Variovorax paradoxus: one gene and its partner. The protein of the gene in region 2 binds, or shares a complex with, the protein of the main gene of each other region. Links are inferred from orthologs where the notes say so. Each region holds a gene or a part of one and is shown on either strand. Other genes may lie near its edges.

Region 1 (5,386 bases), 1.7 Mb from region 2 along the record:
GAACACGATGCCGCCGGCATCGGTGTCCTCCCAGTACACGCGGATGGGAAACGCGTAGCTCATGGGGCCGGGTTCGCGATCATGGCCCGCAGGCGTTCGATGGATTCCTCGAGATGGGCCATCGAGCTGGCGGTGGAAAAGCGCACGAACTTGCCGGTTTCGGCGGTGCCGAAATCGCGCCCCGGGGTCACGGCCACGTGGGCGCGCTTCATGGTTTCGAAGGCGAAATCCCAGCTGCCCGAAATGCCGAGCTTCTCGGCCACGCTGGTGCAGTCGGCCCAGGCATAGAAGGCGCCGTCGGGCACCACGGGCACGTTGAGGCCCAGCGCATTGAGCTGCGGAATGAACCAGTCGCGGCGCGCCTTGAACTCGGCGCGGCGGCGTTCGTATTCGGCAATGCTCGCATCCTCGAAGCAGGCCAGCGCCGCGTATTGCGACACGGTGCTGGGGCAGATGAAGAGGTTTTGCGCCAGCCGCTCGACCACGGGCACCAGCGCTTCGGGCACCACCAGCCAGCCAAGGCGCCAGCCGGTCATGTTGAAGTATTTGCTGAAGCTGTTGATGCTGATGACGTTGTCGTCGATGGCCAAGGCCGTCTGCCCAAAGGCATCGTCGTGCGAAAGCCCGAGGTAGATCTCGTCGATCAGCGTGATGCCGCCGCGCTGCGACACCACGTTGTGGATGCGGCGCAGCTCGTCGGACGCAATCGAGGTGCCCGTGGGGTTGGAAGGCGAGGCGAGCAGCACGCCGCGCGTCTTGTCGGTCCACGCGGCTTCGACCTTGGCGGCGGTGAGCTGGAAGCGCTCGTCGGCCGTGGTCGGGATCATCACCGCGGTGCCATCCGCGGCGCTCACGAAATGGCGGTTGCAGGGATAGCTCGGGTCGGGCAGCAGGATCTCGTCGCCCGATTCGATGAGCGCGAGGCAGGCCAATTGCAGCGCGGCCGATGCGCCGGCCGTCACCACGATGCGGCGTGCGGGCACGTCGACGCCGAAGCGCTGCGCATACCAGCCGCTGATGCGCTCGCGCAGATGGTCGAGTCCGGTCGCCTGCGTGTACTGCGTGGCACCGGCGCGCACCGCGCGTGCGGCGGCTTCCTGCACCAGCGGCGGCGCGGTGAAGTCGGGCTCGCCGATGTTCAGGAAGATCATCGGCCGGTCGGTATGGGCCACCTCGCGCGCCAGCACGCCGGCGGCCTTGGCAACCTCCATCACGTAGAACGGTTCGATGCGCTGTGCGCGCGCCGAGATTCTCATTGCACCCCCAAGCTACGGCGCTGCGCGCCTTCGGGCGGCCGGGCGGCGCTCCTCACGTTCTAGCCTTGCCGGAAGTGCGATCGGCCTCCACCTCGGCCGCGCGCAGTTGCGGCGCCAGGCCGTTGAGCACGGCGTTCACATACTTGTGGCCGTCCGTGCCGCCGAATTCCTTGGCAAGCTCGATGCATTCGTTGAGCACCACGCGCCATGGCACGTCCAGGCAGTGCTGAAACTCGTACACGCCGATCCACATCACGGCGTGCTCGATGGGCGATATCTCTTCGAACTTGCGGTCCAGCAGCGGGCGGATCAGCGCGTCGAGCTGCTCAGCGCCTTCGATGGCACCGTGCAGCAGCGCGTCGTAATGCGCGGCGTCGGCCTTGTGGAAGCCCGCGAGGTCGCGCGTGAACTGGTCGATGGCAGCCGCGTCGTTGCGGCCCACCAGATGCTGGTAGAGCGCCTGCAGCGCAAATTCGCGCGCGCGGCTGCGATTCGACTTGGCCGAAGCCTTGCGTGCGCCCGTGCTGGTGAGGCCGGTGCGTGCCTGGCGCGGCTTGGCGCCTGCTGTCTTGTTGTTGTCTTCGGTCATTTGAGGGAGGCCAGCAATTGCGCCATCTCGACCGCCACCTGGGCCGCATCGCGGCCCTTGTCGGTCTGGCGGGCAATGGCTTGCTCCATGTTTTCGGTCGTGAGGATCGCGTTGGCGATGGGAATGCGATGGTCGAGCGCGATGCGGCTCACGCTCGCGCCCGATTCGTTGGCCACCAGTTCGAAGTGGTAGGTTTCTCCGCGAATGATGCAGCCCAGCGCCACGAGCGCGTGGTAGCCGCCGCGCACGGCCATGGCCTGCAGGGCCACGGGCACTTCGAGTGCGCCGGGGACCTGCACATGGTGAATGTCGTCCGCCGCCACGCCCAGCTTTTCGAGCTCGGCGAGGCAGGCCGCGGCCAGCGCGTCCGTGATGTCGGCGTTGAAGCGTGCCTGGACGATGCCGATGCGCAGCCCTTTTCCGTCGAGCGGCTTTGCATCCGCTCCCTTGTTTGCACCTTGCATGTCTTGTCAGTCTTTCGTGAGGTAGCCGGCAATTTCGAGGCCGTAGCCTGCGGCCATGCTCGGCATGCGGCGGGGCGTGCCGAGCAGGTTCATCTTGTGCACGCCGCATTCGCGCAGGATTTGCGCGCCGATGCCGTAGCTGCGCAGGTCCATGCGGCCGCGCTCGGGGGCTTGCGCGGGGCGCGCGGTGCCGTCGAACTGGGCGAGCAGCTCGCCGGCGGTTTCGCCGCAGTTCAGCAGCACGGCCACGCCCTTGCCTTCATTCGCGATGTGCGCGAGGCTGGCGTCAAGGCTCCAGGAATGCAGCGAGCGGTTGATTTCGAGCGCGTCGAGGACCGAAAGCGGCTCGTGCACGCGCACCGACACCACATCGTCCGGCTGCCACTTGCCGCGCACCAGCGCAAGATGCACGCCGCGGCTGGGCTTGTCGGTGAAGGCGTGGGCGGTAAAGCTGCCCCACGCGGTCTGGATTTCGCGGCAGCCGACTTTTTCGACCAGCGATTCAGTGCGGCTGCGGTGCTCGATGAGCGCGGCAATGGTGCCGATCTTGAGCCCGTGCTCGGCCGCAAAAATCTGCAGGTCGGGGAGGCGCGCCATGGTGCCGTCTTCGTTCATCACCTCGCAGATCACCGAGGCGGGCGAGCAGCCGGCCATGGCTGCGAGGTCGCAGCCGGCTTCGGTATGGCCGGCGCGCATCAGCACGCCGCCGTCCACCGCCTGCAGCGGAAAGATATGGCCCGGCTGCACCAGGTCGCTGGCCACGGCATTGCGCGCCACGGCGGCCTGCACAGTGCGGGCGCGGTCGGCGGCCGAGATGCCGGTGGTCACGCCTTCGGCCGCTTCGATCGAAACGGTAAAGGCGGTCGAATGCTTGGCGCCGTTGCGGGACACCATGGGCGGCAGCTGCAGCCGCTCGCACATTTCGCGCGAAAGCGTGAGGCAGATCAGCCCGCGCGCATGGCGGGCCATGAAGTTGATCGCCTCGGGCGTGATGTGGTCCGCCGCGATGACGATGTCGCCTTCATTCTCACGGTCTTCCTCGTCCACCAGGATCACCATGCGGCCGGCGGCGAGCTCGGCCACGATCTCCTCGACCGGGGAAATCGGCGCGGGTGCCCGCGAGCCGCGGGGCGCGCCGATGGGGGTGACGGAGGCGTTCATTCGGCGGTGTCCTTGGAATACGTGGAAGGAGTTGGCACCAGGACGCCGGCCTGGAGCATGCGCTCCACGTAGCGCGCCACGGTATCGATTTCGAGATTGACCTTCGAGCCGGCCTGGAGGCTGCCGAGGGAGGTGTTTTCGACGGTGTGCGGGATCAGGTTGATGCTGATTTCCGCGCCGTCTTCGATGTCGCTCACGCTGTTGACCGTAAGGCTCACGCCGTTGATCGTGATCGAGCCCTTGTAGGCCAGAAAGCGCGCCAATGCGGGCGGTGCGACCACGCGCAGTTCCCAGCTTTCGCCCACGGGCGCAAAGTGGCTCACCATGCCGATGCCGTCCACATGGCCCGACACGATGTGCCCGCCCAGCCGGTCGCTGGCGCGCAGCGCCTTCTCGAGGTTGATGCGGGCGCCTTGCTCGGTGAGGCCGGCGGTCTTGTCGAGCGATTCGGCGGAAATGTCGATGGTGAACAGCTGCTGCGCCGGATCGAGCGTGGTCACGGTCATGCAGGCGCCGTTGAGCGCGATGCTGTCACCGAGGCCTACATCGTCGAGATATCCGTTGGGCACCGAAATGCCGAGTCTTTTGCCGTAGGAGGAGGAGGGGCCGAGGTCGTGGATGGCGGCGATGCGCCCCACGCCGGTGATGATTCCGGTGAACATTTGCACATTTTCGCAGATGCGGGGGCCCTCGGCCTTTCCGCGGCGCTTTGGCCGTGCAATCCGCCTCCGGTCGCCGAGGCTGGACGCTAGAAGCTGTCGCGCCCGCGCACCCGTGACACGATCCGCAGGTCGGGCTCGAGCATCTGCACAGACTTGAATTCGAGCGCCAGCGCGCCCTCCAGCGAGGTGAGTGGCCCTTCGGCGTGCAGGTGGCTCGCCATGTCGAGGCCGCTGCCGATCAGCTTGGGCGCCAGGTAGACCAGCAATTCGTCGACGCAGCCTTCCCGGATGAGCGAGCCGTTGAGCTTGTGGCCGGCCTCGACGTGCAGTTCGTTGACGCCGCGCGCTGCCAGGTCTTGCAGCATGGCGGCCAGATCGACCTTGCCCGCGGCATTGGGCAGGCAGGTGACGGTGGCGCCGCGTGCTTCCAGGGCGGCAGCGCGGGCTTCGTCGCGGACGGCTGCGTAAATCCACACTGGGCGGCCTGCTATGAAAACATGAGCGTCAGGCGGGGTCTGCAAATGGCTGTCGACGATCACCAGATGCGGCTGGCGCGGCGTTTCGACCATGCGCACGTCGAGCCGGGGGTTGTCTTCGAGCACGGTGCCCACACCGGTCAACACTGCGCTGGCACGGGCGCGCCACGCGTGGCCGTCGGCTCGGGCCGCTTCGGAGGTGATCCATTGGCTCACCCCGTTGGCAAGGCCCGTCTTGCCGTCGAGCGAGGCCGCCACCTTGAGACGCACCCAAGGCAGCTTGCGGACCATGCGGCTGAAGAAACCGATGTTGAGCTCGCGCGATTCCGCGGCGCCAGGGCCGGTTTGCACCTCGGTGCCGGCCGCCCGCAGCCGGGCGAAGCCCTGTCCGGCGACCAGCGGGTTCGGGTCTGCAAGCGATGCCACGACCCTGCCGATGCCGGCCGCGATCAGCGCGTCGCAGCAGGGACCGGTACGCCCGTGGTGCGAGCAGGGCTCGAGCGTGACGTAGGCCGTGGCGCCTGCAACCGAGTGGCCCTTGGCCGCGGCGTCGCGCAGCGCCATCACTTCGGCATGCGGCCCGCCGGCTTGCTGCGTGTGGCCCTGGCCCAGCACGCGGCCGTCTGCATCGCACAGCACGCAACCCACGCGCGGGTTCGGATCGGTCAGCAACAGCGCGTCGGAAGCCAGGCGCAATGCGGTGGCGATGTGCTGCGCGTCTTGTTCGGGGGAGGGCATGGGCTGCGAGAAGAATTATTTAACACCGGAGCCGCTGGAT
Region 2 (3,387 bases):
CCAGATCGACGCGGCGCCCGAAGAAAAGGCCCGCGGCATCACCATCAACACCGCCCACGTCGAGTACGAAACGGCCAACCGCCACTACGCCCACGTGGACTGCCCCGGCCACGCCGACTACGTCAAGAACATGATCACCGGCGCAGCCCAGATGGACGGCGCCATTCTCGTGTGCTCGGCCGCCGACGGCCCCATGCCCCAGACCCGCGAGCACATCCTGCTGGCGCGCCAGGTGGGTGTGGGCTACATCATCGTCTTCCTGAACAAGTGCGACATGGTCGACGACGCCGAACTGCTCGAGCTGGTCGAAATGGAAGTGCGCGAACTCCTCGACAAGTACGAGTTCCCTGGCGACGACACCCCCATCATCCACGGCTCGGCCAAGCTCGCCCTCGAAGGCGACAAGGGCAAGCTCGGTGAAGAAGCCATCATGAAGCTGGCCGAGGCCCTCGACAGCTACATCCCGACGCCCGAGCGCGCCGTGGACGGCACCTTCCTGATGCCTGTGGAAGACGTGTTCTCGATCTCCGGCCGCGGCACCGTGGTGACTGGCGCCGTCGAGCGCGGCGTGATCAAGGTCGGCGAGGAAATCGAGATCGTCGGCATTCGCCCGACCGTCAAGACCACCTGCACCGGCGTGGAAATGTTCCGCAAGCTGCTCGACCAAGGTCAAGCGGGCGACAACGTCGGCGTGCTTCTGCGCGGCACCAAGCGCGAAGAAGTCGAGCGCGGCCAAGTGCTGTGCAAGCCCGGCTCGATCAAGCCGCACACGCACTTCACCGCCGAGGTGTACGTGCTGTCCAAGGACGAAGGCGGCCGTCACACGCCGTTCTTCAACAACTACCGTCCGCAGTTCTACTTCCGCACGACGGACGTGACCGGCGCGATCGAGCTGCCCAAGGACAAGGAAATGGTCATGCCTGGCGACAACGTCAGCATCACCGTGAAGCTGATCAACCCGATCGCGATGGAAGAAGGCCTGCGCTTCGCCATCCGTGAAGGCGGCCGCACCGTGGGTTCGGGCGTCGTGGCAAAGATCCTCGACATCTAAGCCGGACGCAAAGGAATCACCATGGCTACCAAGCAAAAAATCCGCATCCGCCTGAAGGCTTTCGACTACAAGCTGATCGACCAGTCGGCAGCCGAAATCGTCGATACCGCCAAGCGCACCGGCGCGATCGTCAAGGGCCCCGTGCCCCTGCCGACCCGCATGAAGCGTTTCGACATCCTGCGTTCGCCGCACGTCAACAAGACGTCGCGCGACCAGCTCGAGATCCGCACGCACCAGCGCCTGATGGACATCGTCGACCCCACCGACAAGACCGTGGACGCGCTGATGAAGCTCGACCTGCCGGCCGGTGTGGACGTCGAAATCAAGCTGCAATAAACGTTGCGGCCTCGTGCCGCATTTTGTGACAAAGCCCGCCTGCAGAAATGCAGGCGGGCTTTGTCTTTTGTCGCGCGGATGTGGCATCCTCGCCGGCGGCGGCCTCATCAGTTGAGGCGTGGTCGGCTGGAACGAGGCAGCGCAGCATGAGACATGGCAACTCTTTGGCGTCGGGTGTGATGGCATGTATGGCAGCGGCAGCGTTGCTGGCCGGCTGCGGTGGTGGCGGAGGCGGTGGAGGCGGTGGAGGGGGCGGCGGGATTCCGTTCTTGCCTGTCACTCCCCCGTCGGCGGGCTCGGTCACGGTGAGCGGAAAGGCCACCTATGAATCCGTGCCGAATCCGAACGGCACCCTGGTTTATGGCAGCTCCACGCCAAGGCCCGTGCGCGGCGCCGCGGTGGAAGTGCTCAATGGGGACACTTCCGCGCAACTGGCCACGGCAACCACCGACGACAACGGCGCCTACTCCGTGTCCGTTCCCGCGAACACCGCGGTTACGGTACGTATCAAAGCGCAACTGTCACGCAGCGGCCCGGGTCCGAGCTGGGATGTGACGGTGCGAGACAACACCCGGTCCAATGCGCTGTACTCGATGCAGAGCCCGACATTCTCATCGGGCAGCGCGGCGATCGTGCGCGACCTTCATGCGCCTTCGGGCTGGGGTGGTTCGAGCTACACCGAAGACCGGGTTGCGGCGCCTTTCGCCATCCTGGACACGGTCTACACCTCGATGCAGAAAGTAGTATCGGCGGCGCCTGCGGCGGCTTTTCCGGCACTGCGTGTGTTCTGGAGTGCCAACAATGCGCCGTCTCCCGGCAGCGTTGCGGCGGGGCAGATCGGCACCACATTCTTTGTCAGCAGAAACAGCGGGCGCGAAATCTACGTGCTCGGCAAGGAAGACGTGGACACCGACGAATACGACAACTCGGTGATCGCGCATGAATGGGGCCACTACTACCAATCGGCCTTCAGCCGTGACGATTCGATGGGCGGCTCCCATTCGCAGAGCCAGCGCCTCGATCGCAGGCTGGCCTTTTCCGAAGGCTGGGGCAATGCCTGGTCGGGCATCGCGCTCGAGCGCCGGAACTATGTCGACTCGGGCGGTCCCCAGCAGTCGGCAGCGCAGTTCAGCATCAATATCGACCTTGCCGCAGGCGCCGCAACAACGCCGGGCTGGTTCCGCGAACCTTCGATCCAGTCGATCTTCTGGAATCTCAACCAACAGGTCGGTTTCAAACCCATCCATGACACGCTGACCAGCGCTCAGTTCAGGGGCGGCGCCGCGGTCACGTCGATCCATCCGTTCTCCGCTGCTTTCAATGCAGCGGCGCCAGCGAGCGCCCCGTCGCTGGCCACGCTGCTCGCGGGACAAGGCATCAATGCGACGGGGAACGACCCCTACGGAGGTGCGGAGACGAACGACGGCGGAATTCCGCTCACGCTGCCGATGTACAGGCCCCTCGTCGTCGGCAGCCCGACGCAGGCTTGCGTTTCCAACACGGCCGGAAGCGACAACAAGCACGGCAGCTTTTCCTACCTTCGCTTCACCGCGCCCGCCAGCCGCAGCTATCAGATCGTCGTCGACGGAGGGCCGCCTGGCGCAAGCCCCGATTTCGACATCTTCAGGGGCGGATTGATTGCCCGGGAAAGCAGCACCGTCAGCCTTCCGTCCGGCGAGTACGTTCTTGCCGTATCGGACCTCAACAATTCCGGAGCGCAGACATGCTTCAACGTCTCCGTCCAGTAGCAAGAAGGGCTGCCATGAACATCCGCTCGAGTTCGGTGACGGCCGTCGCATGCCTCACGCTGGCCACGATGTCGGCACCGGCCATGGCAGATGGCGAGCCCGGAGCGCGCAGCGCCAAGCCCAAGCATCCGGCCGTGCAGCAGCGGAGCGCTCCCATGACGACGGCGCCGCAAAAACCCGGCAGTTCCGGGGTCAAGCTCCAATACCGCCTGGAATCGACCCCTCAGCTCGGCCGGACCACGGCTGTCGTTC

Evidence for each region. Proteins that work in one complex are often made in the same cells at the same time.
Region 1: the proteins of rpsJ (region 2) and nusB are in contact, whole or in part, in a solved structure (PDB 3D3B), measured with the Escherichia coli proteins. The link is inferred for Variovorax paradoxus from one-to-one orthologs.

The regions. Positions count from the first base shown.
Region 1 is NZ_CP046622.1:3,436,181-3,441,566, reverse strand. Bases 78-3,018 are described here. They hold nusB (transcription antitermination factor NusB), read right to left. Parts: upstream 1,846-3,018; coding sequence 1,309-1,845; downstream 78-1,308. Other genes in these bases: ribBA (bifunctional 3,4-dihydroxy-2-butanone-4-phosphate synthase/GTP cyclohydrolase II), read right to left, coding at 2,316-3,018; ribH (6,7-dimethyl-8-ribityllumazine synthase), read right to left, coding at 1,842-2,309; GOQ09_RS16030 (pyridoxal phosphate-dependent aminotransferase), read right to left, coding at 78-1,256. In the rest of the region: GOQ09_RS16035 (YbgC/FadM family acyl-CoA thioesterase), read right to left, coding at 1-63; more of GOQ09_RS16030, read right to left, coding at 60-77; more of ribBA, read right to left, coding at 3,019-3,470; GOQ09_RS16010 (riboflavin synthase), read right to left, coding at 3,467-4,132; bifunctional diaminohydroxyphosphoribosylaminopyrimidine deaminase/5-amino-6-(5-phosphoribosylamino)uracil reductase RibD, read right to left, coding at 4,219-5,346. UniProt on the Escherichia coli protein: Part of the processive rRNA transcription and antitermination complex (rrnTAC). The complex forms an RNA-chaperone ring around the RNA exit tunnel of RNA polymerase (RNAP).
Region 2 is NZ_CP046622.1:5,173,631-5,177,017, reverse strand. Bases 1-2,729 are described here. They hold rpsJ (30S ribosomal protein S10), read left to right. Parts: upstream 1-1,072; coding sequence 1,073-1,387; downstream 1,388-2,729. Other genes in these bases: GOQ09_RS24150 (hypothetical protein), read left to right, coding at 1,657-2,729; tuf (elongation factor Tu), read left to right, coding at 1-1,051. Also shown: more of GOQ09_RS24150, read left to right, coding at 2,730-3,135; GOQ09_RS24145 (hypothetical protein), read left to right, coding at 3,150-3,387. UniProt on the Escherichia coli protein: Involved in the binding of tRNA to the ribosomes. Part of the processive rRNA transcription and antitermination complex (rrnTAC). The complex forms an RNA-chaperone ring around the RNA exit tunnel of RNA polymerase (RNAP).